Regions from separate parts of the Paenibacillus andongensis genome, predicted to be linked through region 1. Evidence: riboswitches for the same ligand, from Rfam matches in the RefSeq annotation. Region 1 holds a riboswitch; the other holds the start of a gene.
What was found. A riboswitch is a leader RNA that binds a small molecule or an ion and turns the genes downstream of it on or off. The one in region 1 is predicted to bind cyclic di-GMP.

Region 1 (11,055 bases):
AAATGTTTCGTTTTTTATTTCGAAAATCACCCAAACCGTCTAAGAAAAGCCGTGTAGGGAAATCCAAACCGAGCTTTCGAGCTTCAGATTTACCCCAAGGACTTGGTTTGCTAAAAGGTGTTCCATTAGATCGAATCGTTGCTAAGCTGAATAGTGCACTTCCACTCGATTATGTAGAAAGACTTCAATATCGCGTAAAAGCTGGGAATCCTTCCATGTCCGATGACGAGTTTGCCTGTAAATGGTTCGAATTAAAACGATTTTTCCTGATGAATCTCATTTTAAAAAGAACCCCGATGTTTAGCAGCGAAATCGATGAGATTTGGCATGAGATGCTGATGTTTACGAGAGAATATCAGCGGTTCGGGGATCAATTCGCAGGTGGCGCTATTCATCATTCACCTGAACGCGAGCCGAAGCAAATGCCAGGTGAACGTGCCTGGTTTGATTGGGTCTATGCGCATTTGTTCGAGTTCGCTCCAACCAGTTCGCGGTGCTGGAACGGATTTTTCCGCAATCCGTTGGATGAGGAGCGAACAGATTTGCTTCGCAAAGCGAATGAAGATGAAATCGCCGAGCAATGGTTCGATATGGAGCAGGCGAAGCGATATCCAGAAATTGCAGAGACGATCCGCATCCTCATTAAGCAGGCGATTCATGAAGCTAGACATTCAGCGAATAGCCGTAGGTTTGAGGACACAGGCTGGAAGGATTCACTAACAAACCCGAACAACTTGGTGTACATGGCAGGTGCCATGATGTTCTTCTCCATTCAGGATAGTGATAACTTTACAAGCGGGATGAACGCTCAGTGGCCTATGAATGAAAATAACCATAATAACAAGCACAGCAACTGTTCTTCATCGGGTTGTGGAGGCTCTGGTGGTAGCGGCGATAGTTCTGGAGATCAAGGCGGCGGCAGCAGCTGCAGCAGCGGCAGCAGTTGCAGCTCAGGCTCTTCATGCTCGTCAGGATCGAGCTGCGGGTCTAGTTGCGGCGGTGGCGGCAGCTAGGTTAAGCCGTGGAACAGTAAGAACATAGAGAACAGAGAGAACACAGAGAATACAAAGAACAGAGAGAACAGAGAGAACAGAGAGAACAGAGAGAACAGAGAGAACAGAGAGAACAGAGAGAACAGAGAGAACAGAGAGAACACAATGAACACAGAGAACACAAAGAACAGTAGACACGCTCGTTTGCACTCTTCGTCGGAGAGTGCTTTTTGTTTGAGTATGGGAGGAAGCCGAGCCTACTCTTAAAATTAGCTTCACATATGAAAGTGCAGCATTACTGACTCCCAGCTCGACGGAACGTAGATACCTTATTTTGCTCGAAACCGCGTATTTCATGGTTTCGCGGAATGAGGAGCCGCTATTTCACGCGTCAGAGGTGTAAAAATCGCAAAAACACTAAAATAGCGTCCCCTCGTTCCGCATAAGGGCCCATATCGACATAATAACGGAAAATAGCGGCTCCTCGTTCCCCTTGAGTCTCGGATCAGCAGCTTAGTACCGAAATTTTGAAATTACTTCTACTGTAACCACCGATAACGGAGCATGTCACATGCCCAATACAGGCAATCGGGGATCTATCCTCCTATAAAGTAGAATCCAGCTGCTATATCTGCCAACCCAACGCTTGCCATCTTTTAGAGTAACTAGTACCCCCAGCTTCAACGAATGGTGATATCACTTACGCCGGAACCCCCATCTTAACAAAGTAGATAATCTCGCCTTCCACAGCCTTGTAATTTGATGCAAAAAGTGCAGGTAATTTCTGCTCAAACTAGCTGTTGCTAGGCAGAAGCTGCAAAAACTACATCTAAATCTACCACTTCAGGCTAAAAAGCCGGATTCGCTTTAAATTTGATGTACAAAATGCATGATAACTCTCCCAATAAGCCGCTTTTAACAAATTTAGATGTACATTTTGCATCCATGCTTGTCGAGAACCAACCTGAACCCCGCCATCCTGACACGATCCCGCGCGCCACATTCGAAATTTAGAACAAATTGAAGACACATATCGTCATTTTTCGTGTATAATTGGAATTCGGTGTCGATTTCTTTGACCCACGGTAAATTAAGCGGCGATAGGAGTCCTTTTAAATGAATCGGTTACGTGGTTTTCTAAGTTCTTATCATCCTATTGTACATACGTTAATTCTTGGAACCGTTATGGCTCGGGCAGCATCCTCCATGAGTTTGCCTTTTCTCGCGATTTATTTAGCTAGACATACGTCGATGAGCGCGGTGATGATCGGAATTGTCATCGGAATGGGTTCTTTGGCTGGAACCGTAGGCGGCTTTATTGGGGGCACCTTATCGGACCGATTCGGTAGGCGCATTATTATGCTGGCTGCGCTTTTTGGCTGGGCATTCGTGTTCTTAGGCTTCGGCATAGTTAAATTACCAATCCTTTTTATGCTGCTAAATATGCTGAACGGCTTGTGCCGGTCATTTTATGAGCCTGTATCTCAGGCGTTGATGGCCGATCTCACAGAACCTGCGAAGAGACTTAAGGTGTTTTCGATGCGGTATATGGCTATCAATGTAGGAGTTGCTGTCGGACCACTTTTGGGTGCCTTTTTCGCTACGATGAACGGTGCGCTGCCTTTTCTTATTACAGGAACCATTTATTTTATTTATGCGGTCACCCTTTATGCACTGCTCATCGTTTTTGGCATCAAGAAAATCGAGGGTGAGAAGAAATCTTCAGTTACCTTTGTTTCTGCTTTGCGAGTGATTCGCAGTGATGTTACTTTTCGATTGTATATCCTTGGCGGTATTATTGGAGCTATCGGCTACTCACAGGTGATGGTGACACTTTCGCAATATTTGGAGCATAGTTTTGTGGATGGTGTGAAAATGTTTGCGATCTTAATGAGTGTGAACGCGATTGTGGTTATCGCCATGCAGATTCCACTTACTCGTTGGGCTGAGAAGTACACGCCACTTGCTGCAATAATAGTTGGTAACCTAATGTTTGCGTTAGGGGATGTTGGCTTTGCATTTTCCCACTCGCTGGTATGGCTTATTATTTCGATGGGTATTTTCACCTTTGGCGAGATTTTAAATTATCCTGCTGCTAATATGTTGATTGACAAATTAGCTCCCGAGCATATGCGTGGCACGTATTTTGGTGCTCAAACACTAACGAACATAGGCCACTTTATTGGACCTTGGGTTGGTGGGTTCTTGTTAGTGTCTTATGGTGGAAATACGTTGTATGTTCTTATGGCCGTTCTTACGATTACCGGGTCCTTTTTTTATTGGAGAGGCTCTATTCGTCAAATAATGTTAAAAAATACGTCGAAAAAAGAATTTTTTTGAAAAATATTGCAAAATTAGTTCTTAGGAACTATTCGATTTCAAAACGAGTTCCCGTATCCTTGAGAGAGTAGATATTTATTACTTAGCTCTTCAGATAGTTAGAAAGACATCTCGACAAAGGCAAAGCTGGCGAAAGCCAGTGACGCAAAGCTAAAGGGGCTTCCTTGTCCTAAAACCGGACTCGCAGCCAGCCAGCCGCCGAACGATTGGGTATCAACATCAGAACCCCTCCGATCGGTTCACTATGGTGGGGTTTTTCTCTCTGTCATAACAAATTTATGTAAAAATAAAAGGAGGATCCAGCAGCATGCAATCTGAAGGAATACTACAAGAAGAACAAAAAGTGACTTCGTTATGTGGTAACCATGTTGCCCGTTTGGTACCTTCCACGGATGGACCGAAGCTCATGATTAATCGGGAAGAGTACGCGTTAAATGAAGCTTGTTGGGATGTTGAAATGTTTCATGGGAGAAACAACAGCATCTTGATTTTTTACTGGAAAGGCGAAGTTAAACTTTCGGTTAAAATGCCGCCGATGTCGCAAATTGAAGCATTTTTGACAAGGCTCTATCAATGCTTATCATCCAAATTAAGAACGGTACAGCCTATCTAGGCGTATCGTTTTTTTTATTACCAGCTGTAAGGGTTATGTAAAGACAAAATCATTGTCACAAATTGACACTAGCTGATATAATGAATCTCATAGGTTTTAGTAGTGCTTAGGAACTATTATTAGGGGGATACATAGCATGAGATTAATCACACGTTCGGATTTTGATGGTTTAGTATGCGCGATGCTTTTCAAAAAGTTAAACATGGTAGATGAGATGAAATTTGTCCATCCCAAAGATATGCAGGACGGTTTGATTGAGGTTTCAGAAAACGATATTTTGGCCAATGTCCCTTATGTAGCGGGTTGTGGCTTGTGGTTCGATCATCATTCCAGTGAACTTGAGCGGATGGGGGAGAAGGTTGAATTCAAAGGAGAAACCCGTATCGCGCCAAGTGCGGCACGTGTTGTTTATGATTACTATGGAGGGCGAGAGACCTTCGGAGATATCGACGATATTATGCGCGGGGTGGATAAAGCGGATTCGGCGCAGTTCAGCAAAGAAGATATTTTGAATCCGAGCGGATGGGATTTATTATCTTTTATCATGGATGCTCGAACGGGTTTAGGGCGTTATCGCGATTATCGGATCAGTAACTATCAATTGATGGAAGATCTCGTGGAGCACTGTGCAACAATGTCCGTTCATGAGATTATGGAATTGCCAGATGTGAAAGAGCGCGTGGCGCGGTATTTCGAATTAGATGCCTTATATCGTGATATGCTTCAAACCTATACGCGGACGGAAGGCAATGTTATTATTACCGACCTTCGTGATGTGGAAACCATCTATCCAGGGAACCGTTTCATGGTGTATGCCCTGTATCCAGAGCAAAATATCTCGATTTGGGTCATCGATGGCCGAAATAAACAAAACTGCGTCTTTGCTTGTGGACACAGCATTGTGAATCGCACATCGAAAACGAATATTGGTAACTTGATGCTTCAAAATGGTGGAGGCGGTCATCATGCAGCAGGTACTTGCCAAGTTGACTATGTGAACGCTGAGGAAGTTTTGAAGAAAATTGTTGAAACGATGCGAACAGACGGATAAAATGAATGAAACGGACCGCAGGATGGGGAGTTCCCGGAATGCGGTTTTTCACGAAATGGGGACAGGAGGGAATGGAGTGGAGTTAGCACAAATTCATCATGTGGCAATCATTAGCTCAAATTATGAGCGATCGAAACACTTCTATGTCGATTTACTTGGATTAACGGTCATACACGAAACATATCGTGCAGAACGTGACTCCTATAAGTTGGATTTGCGCATCGGGAAGACCGAACAGCAGATCGAGTTATTTTCATTTCCGAACCCTCCGCTGCGAGTTAACCAGCCTGAGGCAAGGGGCCTTAGGCATTTGGCTTTTGTTGTGCCGAATATGGAACAAAGCGTTAAAGAACTTGAGAGCAAGGGGATTGCGGTAGAACCGGTGCGGATTGATCCTATTACCGGTGACCAATATACTTTTTTTGCAGATCCGGATGGGCTGCCCTTGGAGTTGGTGGAACATGCCAAATGATCGTCAAGAAAGGACTGAACAGGAGCCGAAGCTGCGGTTTGCCAAAGGCTGCTTATGGAGTATTCTTGTGTCCATTCCCCTATGGGCATTATTGATTTGGTTTTTGTTTATAAAATAAAATCCCTCACTAGCTTGATCTGACCGCTGCATACATGCAGCTAGGTCGGATGAGCCGTTGAGGGATTTTTATTTACTTGTCCGTTGAAAAAGTCTGCGGGATTTTTGTTGTAAATGCAATAAAAATGAAGTACTATTTTCTTACGACATTTTAAAAATACATGATTAGCGGAGTTGCAAATATGAAGGAAATTCTACGTGAGGTTGGAATGATTGCAAGGTCTTTGGATTCGATAAGTAATATAGAATTTAAAAAATATGACCTTACAAAAGGACAGTACTTGTACCTCGTGCGAATATGTGAAAATCCAGGAATTATTCAAGAAAAGTTAGCTGAAATGATCAAGGTAGATCGAACAACAGCAGCTCGGGCTATAAAGAAACTTGAGATTAATGGATTTATTGAAAAGAATGATGATCCATATAACCAAAAAATTAAAAAACTATTTCCTACAGAGAAAGGGAAGAATGTTTACCCTTTAATAAAAAGGGAAAACGATTATTCCAATAGGGTCGCACTATCTGGGTTCTCCGAAAGTGAAGTAGAAACCATGTTTAACTTGCTGCAAAGAGTCAGAAAAAATGTAGAAAAAGACTGGGAGTTTGTAAAAAAAGGAAACAAGAGAAATTATTGATTTATGAAAAGGTGGACAAATAAAATGACAATACTTATAAAAAAGTGCATGTTTGAAGATTTAGGCTTACTTCAAGAAATTAGTGTTGAAACATTTAATGAGACATTTCAGAATCAAAATTCACCTGAAAATATGAAAGCCTATTTGGAAAGAGCATTTAACTTAAATCAATTAGAAAAAGAATTGTCAAACATCTCTTCGGAATTCTATTTTATTTATTCAAATGAGGAAATTGCCGGGTATTTAAAGGTAAACACCAATGATGCTCAATCTGAAATAATGGGCAATGATTCACTTGAAATCGAGCGGATTTATATAAGGAAAAAACATCATAAACAGGGGTTTGGTAAATATCTAATAAATAAAGCGATAGAAATAGCGTTAGAACGGAATAAAGAGAAGGTTTGGCTAGGGGTTTGGGAAAAAAATGAGAGCGCAATTACCTTTTATAAAAAAATGGAGTTTGTTCAAACAGGAACTCACTCTTTCTATATGGGTGATGAAGAACAAATAGATTTTATAATGACCAAATCACTCATATAACATTTCTCTGAAATGATATTTCTAACGGACAACGTTCAATTAAAGACAGCGGCAGCTAAGACTTTTATTTTCAAGTCTTAGTTCGCCGCTGTTTCATTTGAAGAAAGTTTCGGTATGCTGTTTGTGTCTTACCTACGCGGTGGTAAAGGTCCAAGATACTGGAACAGGTTACACTCGATCCGTCCGTTAAATAGCTTACGCTTCTTATCCGCGCGGCGGTTCATATAATGCTCGAGCTGTGTGCTCGGGCTTAATATGAACAGGCTCCATGACGGCATAGGAGCAGTGAGTGCACCGAGCTGGCGCAGCGCCACCTCGACATCTTGCGCTTCACCAAGCCGCTCTCCATAGGGAGGGTTGGTGATCAAGCAGCCGTAGTCGCCGCGCGGGCGGGCTTTGGCGACTGGTTCCACAAGCAGCTTGAACTGTTTCGTCAAGCCGGCGGCCTTCGCGGCAGCCTCTGCCACTTCGATGGCAGAGGGATCGATGTCACTGCCGATGATGTTCAGCGGAACATCATCTTTAACGGCGTCGAAGGCCTCGTCGCGAGCCTTGTCCCACAACTTGCGTGGGATATTGCCCCACGCCTCGCTAGGGAAGCTGCGCCGCAGTCCTGGCGCGATGTTCCATCCGATCATAGCTGCCTCGATCGGGATCGTCCCAGACCCGCAGAACGGGTCGTAGAGCGGTCTGTCGACCTTCCAGCGGCTGAGGAGGATCATCGCAGCCGCCATGGTCTCCTTGAGCGGCGCTTCGGTCACGAGCTTACGGTAGCCGCGCTTATGCAGGCTGGCGCCGGTCGTGTCGATCGTCAGCGTTGCGATATCGTTCAGGAGCGCGACTTCGATTACGTAGCGTGCCCCGTTCTCGGGGAACCACTCCGTTCCGTAGCGAAGCTTCAGCTTCTCTACGACCGCTTTCTTCACGATTCCTTGGCAAGCGGGAACGCTAGATAATTGTGACTTATGGGAACGCCCTTCCACAGGGAATTCGGCATCGTTCGGAATCCAGTCTGGCCAAGCAAGCGCCTTGGTGCCTTCGAAAAGCTCATCGAAAGTAAGGGCCTTGAATTGGCCCATGAGTACCAAGATGCGATCGGCGGTTCTGAGCCAAAGATTGGCTCGGCAGATGGCCAACTCGTCGCCAAGAAAACGGACACGCCCATTCTCGACGGTGACTTCATTGTAGCCAAGATCACGGATTTCGCGTGCAACGATGGCCTCAAGTCCCATTGGGCAAGTTGCGATTAATTCAATTTGTTGTGGCATGTTTAGATTCCTTCCATCCGGGTTGTGCATCGCTCATAAAACTCATACAATTAACAAGTATAGGACAAATAGGTTACACTTACAAACGAAACACGCAAAGTGAATGCACTGATGCTTTTCTAAGGAGGAAAAAACATGGAAACCATAACAGCCGAGAGCTATATGGAGGGTTTATACGAAGAAGATACAGTTCTAGAACGAGTGAAGGAAGTCATACGCACCCAGAATATGCCCGAAATTTCGATTGCACCTGGATACGGCAGATTGCTTACTATGCTGGTGACGATGATTGGCGCAACGAAGGTGTTGGAAATAGGCGCTTTAGGCGGTTATAGCGGTATTTGTTTGGCGAGAGGCTTGAAAGAAGGCGGCAAGCTTATTTCGCTGGAGTTAAAACAAGAATTTGCTGATGTAGCCAAGCAAAATCTGACCGAAGCGGGCCTTGGCGAGCTCGTTGAGTACCGGATTGGCGAAGCGCTCATTCACCTGAATGAGCTTCTTGAGCAGGGAGAGCGATTTGATTTCTTTTTTATCGATGCGGACAAGGTAAATTATCCGAATTATTTGGAGCTCGCAATTAAGCTGGCGAACCCTGGGGCCATTATTGCAGGGGATAACACCCTGATGCGAGGAAAAGTCGTCGATGCGAACCAAACCAAAGCCGCGGTCCAAGCGATGCGTACTTTCAACCAGCTGGTCGCCACCGATCCGCGCTTGGAAAGCACCATCCTGCCGGCCTATGATGGCTTGGCTTTAGCACGAGTGAAGTAGTACTGAGACAGTCGATTTATTCATTAGCCCCCCCTCAGAAAAATGGTAGGCATAAAATCGATTTTTGAGATTTTCAGCAGCTTCGTGAGGGTAGAAAGGCTATAGTGGTTAACAATGTTGTAAAATCTACAACAATTCATGCGCCCAAGGGCCATTTTTTAACTTGAAGTTGCAGTTTGTACAACATTTTCAGCCCATTTGGTGCGAAATGGCCTAAATAGGATCAAATTGTTGTACATATTACAACAACGAAGGGAAAAGGCGAGATTTAGGCAGCAATTGTTGCACATTTTACAACATCATTCAACCGCGAATATGGATTCATTCATCTGGAATCTCAAAGAGAGCATATTTGACGTTGGATCCCGATTCAAGACACCTCCATGTAGAACAGGATTGAAGATAGAATCGGCGCTGTCGTACGGCAAACAGAGTCACCTACAAAGTTGAAAAAGCTTGTTTCTCATTAGATTGGATGCACGGCGTGCAATCTCTAGAAACCCCTCTTTGTACGCAAAAACGCTCTAAGCTAGCAATAGCTTAGAGCGTTTTTCGTTGACAAAGAATTTATATGTTTGTGTTTAGGGGTAGCGAAGCTTACCACTTATATAACATATGTTTCTCGTTTGGAGTAAGCGAAGCTTCCCTCTTATTTAAGATGCTTTTTGATCGGATATATGGAAGTCAGACTCGCTTAATTTGCCAGGAGTAATTGGTTTTATTTGCGTCAACGGAGGCACGGGTTGTGATGTGGTACTAGGGTGAGTGACTTCTTGCTTCCTGAAAGATATAGCACTGATGCCGTTCCAATAGATAAATAATAACTCTGCACATACGACGATCAAAACAATTTTACGCCAGTTCAGGCTCATGGATGGCATCCTCACTTTCAATGATACGCCTATATTATCATATTATGGAAAGAATTACCACGATTAATTTTTCCAGCTCTTTTATCTAATCCTTCATTTATGAACCAGACCTGTAGTAATCTCTAGCTCATACCTAAGACTTTCCGGCATTTGCGCGGTGTAAGCCAAGCGAACAGCATAGTCAATATCATAAGGAACACGCACGAATTGAATCGCAAAGCCAGCTTGCATATTACCTTCGGTTTCCCCCTCCAAGACGCAGTAGCAAGCTTGAGGAATGCCATCATACGGCGTTCCTACACTTCCCACATTGAAGAGCATCAGACCGCTGCTCGCTTGCTTCACAGAGCGTTTCTCCGATGGGTTTTTGATCGTTATGAGATAGGGGATATGAATGTCTCCATAGCCGACAATATCAGGTTGTTTCCCATCTGTCGGCACACCTGTCATCTGAGTATTTTGAAACATAGCGAGACGTTCTTCCTTGGATGCTTTACGTTTCACTCTATGATAAACACTTTGCGCAGAAGCGTGGAACAATCGGAACAATTTACCGCTTACATTCAAATCAACGGAGAAATTCAGCTGTTTCAGATAAGCAAGCCTAACCTCGCCAAGCTGATGCTGATGCCACAATCCGGCAGGATTCTCCTGCGGAAGGGTAATCCCCAAATCCCAGTTTCCTTGAACAACGGATTCACATACCTCCTTGATACGGTCAACGACAGCAGCGGAATCAGGCCCTTTACCCACAAGGTCGCCTAAACAAATAATGCGTGTAATTCCTCGGCGTTGAATATCTAAAAGCACAGCTTCCAGTGCGGGTAAATTACCATGAATATCCGATATGATTGCGATTTTCTCCAACGTTTTCGTTCCCTTTCTCTAATAAACTCGAATGTGCTTAGCTATGCTTCTGTTATACCACAAGGCTTATGAATCTGGAAATGAGAGTCTCTTACTATTACCCAACGAGGGAATCTTCTGCTATAATTTGTAGGGGGAAAGGGGAATGTTTTGATTGGAATCCAGACAAGATCGTCACCGTAAACCGAAAAAAGAACGCTCTACGAACAAGAAGACCCCGCTCAAAGTAATTGGGGGACTCACGCTTGCCGCAGCGGCTTGTTTTGCTATTGGCATTGGCGCTTCCTATTGGACATCGAAAAGTAATTCAGCGGAAGAGCAAGATTCAGCATCATCACCAGTGGTTAGTGTTTCGCCTATTCCAACCAAACCAACGAATACAGCGGGATCAGCTAGTGCGGAGCCAAGTACAAAGCCTAGCCCAGAGTCTACGGCAAAAGCCGTTATCCCGACACCTGCTCCTACCGCATCGAGTGAGCCAACGAGAAGTGGCGGGCAAGTAAAGTTAACTTTT
Region 2 (11,055 bases), 1.6 Mb from region 1:
GGCTGACACTTCTTGGATTTGGTCGTTAACATGATGAATCGAGGCCAGAATCGATTGAAACACTTGCCCAGCCGTTTGAACGAGTGCCGAGCCTTTCTCAACCTCTGAGAGTCCGCCTTGCATCGAGCTTGATGCCTCTTTCGTAGCATGGATCGTTTCACCGATAATGGAGGTGATGTTCACGGTCGCACTGCTAGTTTGCTCTGCCAACTTCTTAACCTCGCTAGCGACGACGGCGAAGCCTCTGCCATGTTCGCCAGCCCTTGCCGCTTCAATGGATGCGTTCAAGGCAAGCAGGTTGGTTTGCGAGGCAATTTCAGAAATAAAGCCAACAACTTGGCGAATTTGCTCGGATTTCTCCTCTAAGCTGTGCACTAGTTCGGCAGTATGTTCTACAGCATGACTGACTTGTCGCATTTGGGTAATGGCTTGTTGAATTTCCCCGTTTCCACGGCCAACCTCTTGAACGACGTTTTGCGCAGTTTCCGAGACATTCGCGGACGATTCGGCAATTTTCTGCACGCCCGATGACATTTCACCCATCGCGGTCGAAATTTGTTCGGATGCCTGGTAGTTGGCTTCGGAACACCGCACGACCTGCCCCACCGCTGCGGTAATATGTTCGGAAGCTTTCGTCGATTCGCTGGCAATCGCAGTGAGCTGCTCGGAAGATGCCGCGGTATGCGACACGGCTTCTGAGATTTTGCAAATCATCGCGGAAAAAGAATCGAGCATCGCATTGATGTTCTTGCGCATCGAGGCGATTTCATCCTCGCCATGCGTGTTCAAACGGCCTGATAAATCACCCTGCCCTACTCGCTGCATGAGGGATGAAATTGTCGTGATTGGGCGAATCATCATCTGTGAGACGATCATAGCAAGTATAATGACAAGCAGCGCAGAAATAGCTAGCATGATGGCTGCATTTTTCTTTAGGAGATTTACTTTCTGGAATACTTCCGCTTGCTCCCCGGTCAATATAAGCTTCCATCCCGTGGCTTCAATGGTTTGAAAAGCAGCTGACTTCAGCGTACCATCTGGCTCTTTATATAGGATATACCCGCTCTTATCCTTGAATACCGTATTTTTGTAAAGAGCTATCTTCTCTGCCGTAGATGATTGCTCTAGCTTTTGCCCCGTTTTTTTCGGGTGAACGAGATATGTACCGCTTGGTGAGAGAAGGTAGCCGTAACCTGTTTCACCGAATTTGATACGGTTGATGATGGACAGCATTTGCTCAGGAAAGAGGAAAGATTGCACGATACCGCGGAAATCGCCATTGCCGTCCACGAGCGGAACATCAATGATGATAATGTTTTTACCGCTGCTTTCCTCCTTGATGATTTCGGACACCGCTACTTTCTTATCCACAGTAGCTTTCTTAAAATTATCAAATTTGTTTGCGTCCAGCTTTTCGCCAGCTGTGTCAATGGACATGCCTTGCGGATCAATATAGGCAAATCGATACACTTCCGGATCGCTCTCCGCCATAATTTTCAGCACGGGTAAGATCGTGTTCGACTTCCCATTCAAGAACTCTGGATGGGCTTTAACAACGGATTGCATCGAAGCAATTTTGCCATTCAGCCAGGCATTGATCTCGCTCGTACTAAGCTCCGCAAGATGCATTTGCTGATTTTTGGTGTCCGACTCAACAACAGAAGAGGATTGAGAGGTAAGGATAAGCATAGAGATCAAAAGAGGGACAAGTGAGACGGCAAGCAGCAGCAGCGTCATTTTCACCTTGAGCGACTTGGCTCCTAACAAGGTTCGTAATACAGACATTTGTGGCATTCTTCCTTCCGCAGTCAACTAATTTATGAAAAATAGCTAGGTGGATTGGAATTTCGCCATGATTCGACATTTCCCCTGTATTTCCCGACACGTCATGCGTGGTAATTATTGACAATAGCAGGAACAAAAAAAACATGCACAGCCGCGGGAATACTCCCATAGCCATGCATGTTTTTAATTTTATCGCTTACCTGGATCGTAAGGTTCACCAAGGGCTGATGGTGCTTTAGCCCGGCCTACTGCGCCTGCCAGTACTAAAATGGTCAGTACATAAGGCAGCATGTAGAGGAATTCCTGCGGAATATTTTTCGAGAATTCGAACAACCGCATGAAGTTGTTGAGCGCCTGCGCCATTCCGAAGAAGACTGCTGCGCCCAGTGCGCCAACGGGATGCCATTTACCGAAAATCATCGCGGCCATCGCTATAAAACCTTGACCTGATATCGTGTTATGTGAGAAGGCACTTGTTGTCGTGAGCGTAATGGTAGCCCCGCCAAGTCCGCCTAACAGACCACTGATCAACACAGCGATGTAGCGAATTCGCTTCACTTTAACCCCTACGGTATCCGCGGCACTCGGGTGTTCCCCAACGGAACGAAGTCGCAGACCGAAAGGCGTCTTGAACAGCACATAGTAGGTAACCGCGACGAGAATCAAGGCAATGTAAGTTGTCGGATAGGCATTGAAGAATGCATATCCGATATACGGTATTTTGGACAAAATCGGAATTTCCCATTTGGAAAACACATCGTTTAACGTTTCTGTTTGACCAGCACCATGGAACAGTACTTTGACCAAATACAACGTTACGCCTGCTGCCAAGAAGTTAATCACTACACCGCTGATGACTTGATTGGCTTTGAACGAAATCGTGGCTACCGCATGAATCAGAGCAAAAATGAGCGCAAATAACATGGCAGTCAGTAAACCGATCCACGGGGACCAGACACCCATATTCGCCTCTTCTGCATAATATGCGCCGACGGCCGAAGCAAATGCCCCGGAAACCATGAGACCCTCAATCCCGATATTGACTACCCCGGAGCGCTCTGAGTAAATCCCACCCAAGGCTCCAAAGATGAGCGCTGTCGAATAGACGAGCGTCGTGTTGATAAGTTCACTAAATTTCGTGAAAAACGCGTTAAGCATGGTGAGCAGGTCCATGTTACGTAGCCCTCTCTTTCTTGCGTTTACTATAAAACGGGATGAGCACCCATTTAACGATACCTTGGGTTGCGACGAAGAAGATGACCGAACCGATGACAATACGGATAATCTCCGGCGGCACATCAGCACCGAAACTCATGCCCGCTGAACCGTACGACAATCCGCCAAACAATGCGGCTCCGAGCACAATCCCTATTGGATTGTTAGCACCTAGCAGGGATACCGCAATCCCATCAAAGCCGTAACCTGGGAAGCCTGCCGAAACCACTTGATAATGGAATACACCAAGAACTTCAAAAACGCCCGCTAGCCCGGCAAAAACGCCCGAAATAAACATCGCTTTAATAATGTTTTTGTTCACGTTCATTCCGGCATATTTCGCGGCATCGATGTTATGACCAACGGCACGCAGCTCGTAGCCTTGCTTTGTTTTCCACAAGATGATATAGAATACAATCGCTGCGAGTATCGCAATGAGAGTGCCCCAGTGCATCCTCGCATTCTCCAGCATAGCCGATAGCCATGTGATGCTCAGAGATGCCGATTCTTGGATCATGTAGGAGCGCTGCTGCTTCGGTTCTAGAAGAAATTGATTAATGATATAATTCGACAGGAACAAAGCGATCCAGTTCAACATAATCGTTGTAATAACTTCGTTAACTCCACGCTTTGCTTTCAAATAGCCCGCAATAGCTCCCCACAGTCCACCAATAAGTGCACCGACGATAACTGCTAACGGAGCATGAATAATCCATGGAAGACCTGTCACTTTGACACCAATAAATGTGGCCCCCGTCATACCCATGACGAATTGCCCTTCAGCACCGATATTAAACAAGCCTGTACGAAATGCGAATGCGACGGATAATCCCGTCAAAATAAGCGGGGTAATGGCACGAATGGATTCACCTATATCATACGAATTACCGAAAATACGAGAAAATAGCGCTCCATAGGCGGCAATTGGGTTATATCCGCCTGCCAGCATTACGAGTGCTCCGAATAGCAGCCCAAGTATAATCGCCACGATCGGATTCACCGCTGATTCACTTGTAAAAATGCGAGCAACCTTATTCATGAGCAGCTCCTTTCTCTGTGCGCTTACTGCCGGCCATGAGAAGTCCAATCTCTTGATCGTTCGTCTCCTGCGGCAGCACTTCTCCCACAATCTGTCCTTCATAGATGACGGCAATGCGATCCGACACATTCATAATTTCATCCAGCTCAAAAGAAATCAACAGTACAGCTTTGCCTTTGTTCCGCTGCTCGATCAATTGACGATGCACGAACTCAATGGCACCGACATCCAATCCCCGCGTCGGCTGCGCAGCAATGAGAAGATTGGGATTTTTATATATTTCCCTGGCAATAATCGCCTTTTGTTGATTACCACCCGACAAAGATCGCGCTTTATTGTAGATACTTGGCGTTCTAACGTCGAACTGCTTAATCAACGCTTCCGCATGGCGATCAATAGCTTCATAATTCAAGAAGCCAGCTTTGTTATACGCAGGATGGAAATACGTTTCCAGCACCATGTTCTCACTCATGGTAAAATCGAGCACGAGTCCGTGCTTATGCCTGTCCTCCGGAATATGCGACAATCCAGCCTCGGAGATCTCTCTCGGCGTATGGTTGGTAATATCGCTTCCCATCAGCAGCACACGACCGCTATCAATGGAGCGCAGCCCGGTTAATGCCTCGATTAATTCACTCTGTCCGTTGCCATCTACACCGGCGATGCCCAGAATTTCTCCGGCTTTCACCTCAAAATTAAGCCCCTTCAGAGCAGGCAAACCCTGCTGATTACGCGCAACGAGTTCTTGCACCTGGAGAACGGGCTCTCCGAGCTTCACATCCTGCTTGTTCACTTTGAAGGAGACGTCGCGTCCGACCATCTTCTCCGCCAGAATCTGTGGATTCGTCTTCGAAATATCCAACGAATCAATCACTTTGCCCCGACGAATGATCGTCACAGTATCGGCGATCTCCATAATTTCTTTCAGCTTATGTGTAATGAGAATGATGGATTTGCCCTCTTTGACGAGATTACGCATAATGACCATCAATTCACTAATCTCTTGCGGCGTTAGTACAGCTGTCGGTTCATCAAAAATAAGAATATCGGCGCCGCGATACAGCGTTTTCAATATTTCCACACGCTGCTGCATGCCGACGGAGATATCTTCAATTCTCGCTTTGGGATCCACACGCAAACCGTATTGCTCCGATAACTTGCGTACTTTGTCTTGCGCTGTTTTGTAATCGATTTTTGATCCTTTTTTAGGCTCCATGCCCAAAATGATGTTTTCTGTCACGGTAAATGGCTGAACCAGCTTGAAATGCTGATGCACCATACCAATGCCAAGCTCGATAGCACGATTCGGACTATCAATAAATACTTCTTTGCCTTGTACTTTAATGTTACCTTCATCCGGCTGATAAAGTCCGAACACAATGTTCATTAGTGTTGATTTACCCGCGCCATTTTCGCCAAGCAAGGCATGAATTTCACCCTTCATCAGCTTTAAACTAATGGCATCATTCGCCACTATGCCTGGAAACCGCTTCGTAATGTTGCAAAGTTCAACAACAGGGACTACTTCACTCATCAGATCACCCTAAGGATCAATTTTTTTAATTACCTCTTAAACTAAAGAACAAGGCTAGTTATTATAACTAGCCTTGTTTGAACAGAAACAAATCTATCGTTCGTAACCGCAATGCCTTTTATACCTTAATTAAGGTTTTTCAGGAACTTTGATTTCGCCGCTGATGATTTTTGCTTTGTAATCGTCAACTTTTTTCAAGATTTCAGGTGTTACGTTTTTCTTGGAAGTTTCAGGAAGGCCTACGCCGTCATCTTTCAGACCAAGTGTAACCACTTTACCACCTTGGAATTTGTTGTCGATAATGTCTTTGGAAACACGAACAACGGCTGTGTCAACACGTTTCAACATGGAAGTCAGTGTGACTTCATCGCCGAATTCAAGGGATTGGTCTTTATCTACGCCGATAACCCAAACCTTTTTACCGTTTTTCGCGCGGTCTTTCGCTTCGTTAAATACACCGTTACCAGTGGAACCAGCTGCGTGGAAAATAACATCAGCGCCATCGTTGTAGATCGTAGCTGCTGCTGCTTTACCAAGATCAGGCTTATCAAAAGCGCCTGTATAGTTAATTTGAACTTTAGCATTTGGATTAACCGCTTTAACGCCAGCTACGAAACCAGCTTCAAAACGTTTGATAACCGGGATGTCGATACCGCCAACGAAACCGATTTTGTTGGATTTTGTTGTTAGACCTGCAACTACCCCAACAAGGTAAGAACCTTCTTGCTCAGAGAATGTTACGGATTCTACGTTTGGAGCTTCAACGACATTATCAATGATCGCTAATTTAGCATTAGGGTTTTGTGTGGCTACTGTTTTTAGTGCATCGCCCATCAAGAAGCCGATACCCCAAGTCAGGTTGTAGCCGTCTTTAACGAATTGGTTTAAGTTAGGCGTATAATCTGCATCGCCTTTACTCTCAAGGTTTTTCACTTTAACGCCTGTTTGTTTCTCAAGCGCCTTCAAACCTTCCCATGCACTTTGGTTAAAAGATTTATCGTTGACGCCACCAATATCGGTAACCATTCCGATTTTGAAGTCTTTACCGCTATTGTTGCTTGGCGCTGCTGAAGCTGCTGCAGTAGTAGCTGGAGTTGCTGAAGCCGCCGGTTTCGTTTCTTCTTTTTTGGCACAGCCGGAAAGAGCCAATGCAGAAACCGTTACAGCCATAAGAGCTGTTGAAAGCATTTTCTTCATCATTATTACCCCCATAGAATCATTTAATTTAAAACCGTGAAATCTTACATTGTAGGTTGACCAAAATAAGTTAAATTATGTAAGACTGGCTATAGATGAGTGTATCATGTTGAAACCCAAGAGAAAAGCGATACACCTGCAAAATAACATAATTCGTTATGTCATACAAGTTGACATGGTCTTTTTGTAAGCCCCTACAATATAGGTTTCAAGCCCCAATTATTTATTATACTACCACCGGTCAATAAAATCTAGATTACCCTTTGTTAATTTTATCGTTCATAAGTCTCATGAATTGTTCGGTTCCCAGCGGGCTGCTAAACAGCATTCCTTGCACTTCCGTGCACTGCAAAAGTCTCAAATGCTCAAGTTGTTCCTCTGTTTCAACACCCTTTGCAATTAAATTCAGACCTAGACGGTGAGCCATGCGAATAATGGCAGCAGCCAGCAGTTGATTCTCATTGTCGTCTACCAAATCCCGAATCAAATTACTATCTAATTTAACGCTATCAAGCGGCATCCCTTCGAGCCCGCTTCGTGTAAATAGGCCTGTACACAAGTCATCCATCACGATACGCACACCGAATTTCTTCAGCATAATCAATTTCTCGCTAGCCTCTTGTACATTAGATGATGTGATACTTTCCGTAAGGTCCAGTTCCACCAACATCGGATCAATACTTGTTTCTTTCAAAACAACAGCAATTTCTTCAATAAAATGCTCATCTTTAAACTGCGAAGCTGTTACTGTTAGGGTCATTCTCAGCGGTGTATAGCCCTCGTCCTGCCAGATTCTCATCTGTCTGCAAGCCGTTCGTACAGCCCATTTCCCGATAGGGATCATGAAGCCCATTTCCTCGGCTGCTTTCTTCCAATCCATGCTATGTGCTAGGAGGTTGTCTCCCTTGCTCCAATGAATGATCGCTTCCATTCCGATTAATTTACGGTTTGTTATTTCATATTGAGGCTGATATAGGATTTCAAATTGATTGTTATCTAAGGCCGATCGAAGCTCTTTCTCTATGTGAGCTTTGCTCTTCACCATGGCATCGATGTCAGAGGCATAGAATTGGAACTGGTTATGTCCCCGGTTTTTGGCCGCAAACATCGCTTCATCTGCAAACGCCATAAGCTGCTCAGGCAGCTGGCCATCTAACGGATACAGAGCTATCCCTATACTAGCCGTTATGGTTACTGGCATCCCATCCAGGATAAAAGGCTCTTCCAGAGCCATTTGAATTCGAGAAGCTACAACTCTTGCGTCATCAGGTTTTGCAAAAGATTCTAGTAAAATAGTAAACTCGTCGCCACCTTGGCGGTACACCGTATCCGATCCCCGCAGGCATCCCAGCAAACGTTCTGCTGCAAGGCGGATTAAACGATCACCATAGGCATGACCTAATGAATCGTTGACATCTTTGAACCTGTCCATGTCCAGAAACATAACAGCCGCCAGTTGCTCATTACGCTTCGCGTGCAGAAGTGCCCGCTCCAATCGGTCATTAAACAAACGGCGATTGGGTAATCCCGTCAATGTATCGTGATAGGCAAGAAAGGCTAGTTGTTTGCTCTTTTCTTCCTGCTCTTTGCTAGTAAGGAGCAATTGATGGATACTCTTCGCAAAAAATAAACAGATTAGTGCTTGAACAAGCATACTAATGAAAACGTAAGGTGAAAAGGAGAAAGAAGCAGCAGCAAGTAGATTCACGGTCAACAAAAAGAAGCCCAGTACGCCCATATAGACCAACGTTTGCGCTTTCATTTGCTGTATCCACTTAGAAAATATGCCTCTCATTCTTAAACCTCCGTATCTGATATTAAAAAAAGGCTATTCCGAATCGGAATAGCCGTAGGTGTACCTGTTTAGGTAAACTGCAACCTGTCGGCAGCCCAGCCATCATTGTTGCGAGGGCAACCTTAGATCTGAAGCTTTGCGTCCTTATCTTTCGATAAGTTTGCCTTTTACGATATTAAGAAGCAATAAATGGGACTAATTAACTATATCATATTCATTCCACATTTGGCTATTTTTCCTTAAATAAGCAAGTTAAAGAGCTTGGGATCCTTATTTATTTCAATATAGCCATAATCTTTCTGAGATAGGCGCTCAATAAGCCCCTCGTAGTCATCTTTATTTTTGAGCTCAATGCCGACCAGCGCCGGAGCATCGTCCCTATTATTTTTTTTCGTATACTCAAATCGAGTAATATCGTCTGTGGGTCCTAAGACTTCTTCCAGAAATTCGCGCAAGGCTCCAGCACGCTGCGGAAAATTAAGAATAAAGTAGTGCTTCAAGCCTTCATACACAAGCGATCTTTCTTTAATCTGCTGCATACGGTCAATGTCATTGTTGCCACCGCTGATGATACAGACCACATTCTTACCGCGAATCTGCTCCCGATAGGCATCAAGCGCTGCGACCGGGAGTGCGCCGGCGGGCTCAATGACAATCGCGTTATTGTTGTAAAGTTCCAGAATGGTTGTACATTCCTTGCCGGAAGGAACAATGACGATATCCTCCAGCTTTTCTTTGCAAATCTCAAAGGTAAGCTCGCCCACTTGCTTCACGGCTGCTCCATCTACGAACTTATCAATCGTGGATAAGGTCACGACCTTCCCCTGCTTCAGCGCTTCCGTCATGCTTGCCGCGCCCTCCGGCTCAACACCGATGATGCGCGTTCGTGGAGAAACACTATCCAGATAGGTCGCAACTCCCGCTGCAAGGCCGCCTCCGCCAATCGTTGCAAAGATGAAGTCAGGAGATTCGGGCATTTGATTCAAAATCTCGAGGCCAACCGTGCCTTGCCCGGCAATCGTACGGACATCATCGAAAGGGTGTATGAACACCTTATTCTCTTGAGCACAGTAGGCCTTGGCTTGGTTAGAGGAATCATCGAATGAATCACCTGTGAGAATAACTTCAACAAAAGATCCGCCGAATAGCTTAACTTGGGAAATCTTTTGTCTAGGCGTTGTAGTCGGCATGAAGATTTTGCCTTCAATACCGAGCTGTTTACAGGAGTAAGCCACGCCCTGCGCATGATTGCCAGCGCTCGCACACACGACACCCGCTTCGCGTTCCTCCGGTGTTAAGCTTTGGATCACATTATACGCTCCGCGAATTTTGAAAGAACGAACAATTTGCATATCTTCACGTTTAAGATAAACGTTGCATTCATACAAGTTAGAGAGCAGCTCATTGCGTTGCAGAGGCGATGGTTCGATCACCCTGCTGAGCACATGATTGGCCCTAATAATATCTTCCAAACCTACTTTACTGGAAACAACCATTTTCTCTTACTTCCTTTCTCCACATTAAGCTATTAAAGTTTTACAGATTATTGTAGCACAACTCTGTCCGCCTGTACGAAAATAATATTGGCAGCGCTCTTCCTGTGTTTCACTTCATGCCCAGCAGGGTATTACATAGCAATACAACTTCAAAGGAGTGATTCAAATGTCGACTCAGCCTCGCAATATCGATATCGAAGAACGCCATGTGGAGAAAAAATCGGATTCCAGTCTAGTTGCTTCTACTTTCATCAAATACGCTGCTTATATCGTCATCATTTTCGGCGTTCTGTATTTCCTAGTTCGTTATGTATTCCCAATGTTCTAGAGCTAGGATGTAAGAGCCCTAATCAGAGAGGGTACATTAACATCTATTTCCCGCTCAACCACAAGAAGCCTCAAACCCACTAATAAGTGGATTTAGAGGCTTCTTTTATGGTTATGAGAGGAGTTAACTAACTCGAGCTCTTACTTAGTAATAGTACCGAGGCTGCTCCTGAAGCTCAGAACGTTTTTGCAAGAAGCGGTAGAAGGCGCTAGCCGCCTGTGCTTTTGTCACTTCTTGCTGAGGTTCAAATTGTCCATCATTCAGAGACATAATATTCAGCCCCACCACAATCGCTGCGTCACCAACATGCTTAAGCTTAACAGCATCTGCGAAATTACCATTGAAAATACCATCGAACTTCGTTAGACTCTTGTAGCCTAGCGCCTTCACAATTAGCTGAGCCATTTCTTCTCGATTCATTGCAGCTTCCGGATTGAAATCAGCACCTACATCCAGCAAACCGCGATCAACCGCATTTTCGACATAGGCAAAATAAGGAGAAGATTTGCTCACATCGGCGAAAGACGCCTTCCGTTCTGCCCCGTAATAAATACCACCGTTACCGCCATTCATGGCAATAACAAGCATTTTAACCAACTCACCCCGTTGGATCGTTTGATCTGGATTTACTTTGCCATCCTTCACATCCAGCGCTTGATAATCGAG

Region 2: linked by a shared signal. The riboswitch ahead of NYR53_RS32915 (putative bifunctional diguanylate cyclase/phosphodiesterase) and the one ahead of NYR53_RS25520 (hypothetical protein) in region 1 are both predicted to bind cyclic di-GMP.

Annotation. Positions count from the first base shown of each region.
Region 1 covers NZ_CP104467.1:5,685,015-5,696,069, reverse strand. The annotation lists gene NYR53_RS25530 (UCP032817 domain-containing protein) at 3-1,013, shown strand; gene NYR53_RS25525 (MDR family MFS transporter) at 2,109-3,332, shown strand; cyclic di-GMP riboswitch class I at 3,442-3,535, shown strand; gene NYR53_RS25520 (hypothetical protein) at 3,640-3,945, shown strand; gene NYR53_RS25515 (exopolyphosphatase) at 4,082-4,996, shown strand; gene gloA2 (SMU1112c/YaeR family gloxylase I-like metalloprotein) at 5,073-5,468, shown strand; gene NYR53_RS25505 (hypothetical protein) at 5,458-5,586, shown strand; gene NYR53_RS25500 (MarR family winged helix-turn-helix transcriptional regulator) at 5,768-6,220, shown strand; gene paiA (spermidine/spermine N(1)-acetyltransferase) at 6,245-6,763, shown strand; gene NYR53_RS25490 (THUMP domain-containing class I SAM-dependent RNA methyltransferase) at 6,892-8,031, opposite strand; gene NYR53_RS25485 (O-methyltransferase) at 8,167-8,802, shown strand; gene NYR53_RS25480 (metallophosphoesterase family protein) at 9,768-10,541, opposite strand; gene NYR53_RS25475 (CapA family protein) at 10,696-11,055, shown strand, end outside.
Region 2 covers NZ_CP104467.1:7,324,503-7,335,557, forward strand. The annotation lists gene NYR53_RS32890 (methyl-accepting chemotaxis protein) at 1-1,785, opposite strand, end outside; gene NYR53_RS32895 (ABC transporter permease) at 1,975-2,958, opposite strand; gene NYR53_RS32900 (ABC transporter permease) at 2,960-4,039, opposite strand; gene NYR53_RS32905 (ABC transporter ATP-binding protein) at 4,032-5,573, opposite strand; gene NYR53_RS32910 (BMP family lipoprotein) at 5,703-6,770, opposite strand; gene NYR53_RS32915 (putative bifunctional diguanylate cyclase/phosphodiesterase) at 7,027-8,565, opposite strand; cyclic di-GMP riboswitch class I at 8,652-8,740, opposite strand; gene ilvA (threonine ammonia-lyase IlvA) at 8,805-10,061, opposite strand; gene NYR53_RS32925 (hypothetical protein) at 10,228-10,389, shown strand; gene NYR53_RS32930 (S-layer homology domain-containing protein) at 10,534-11,055, opposite strand, start outside.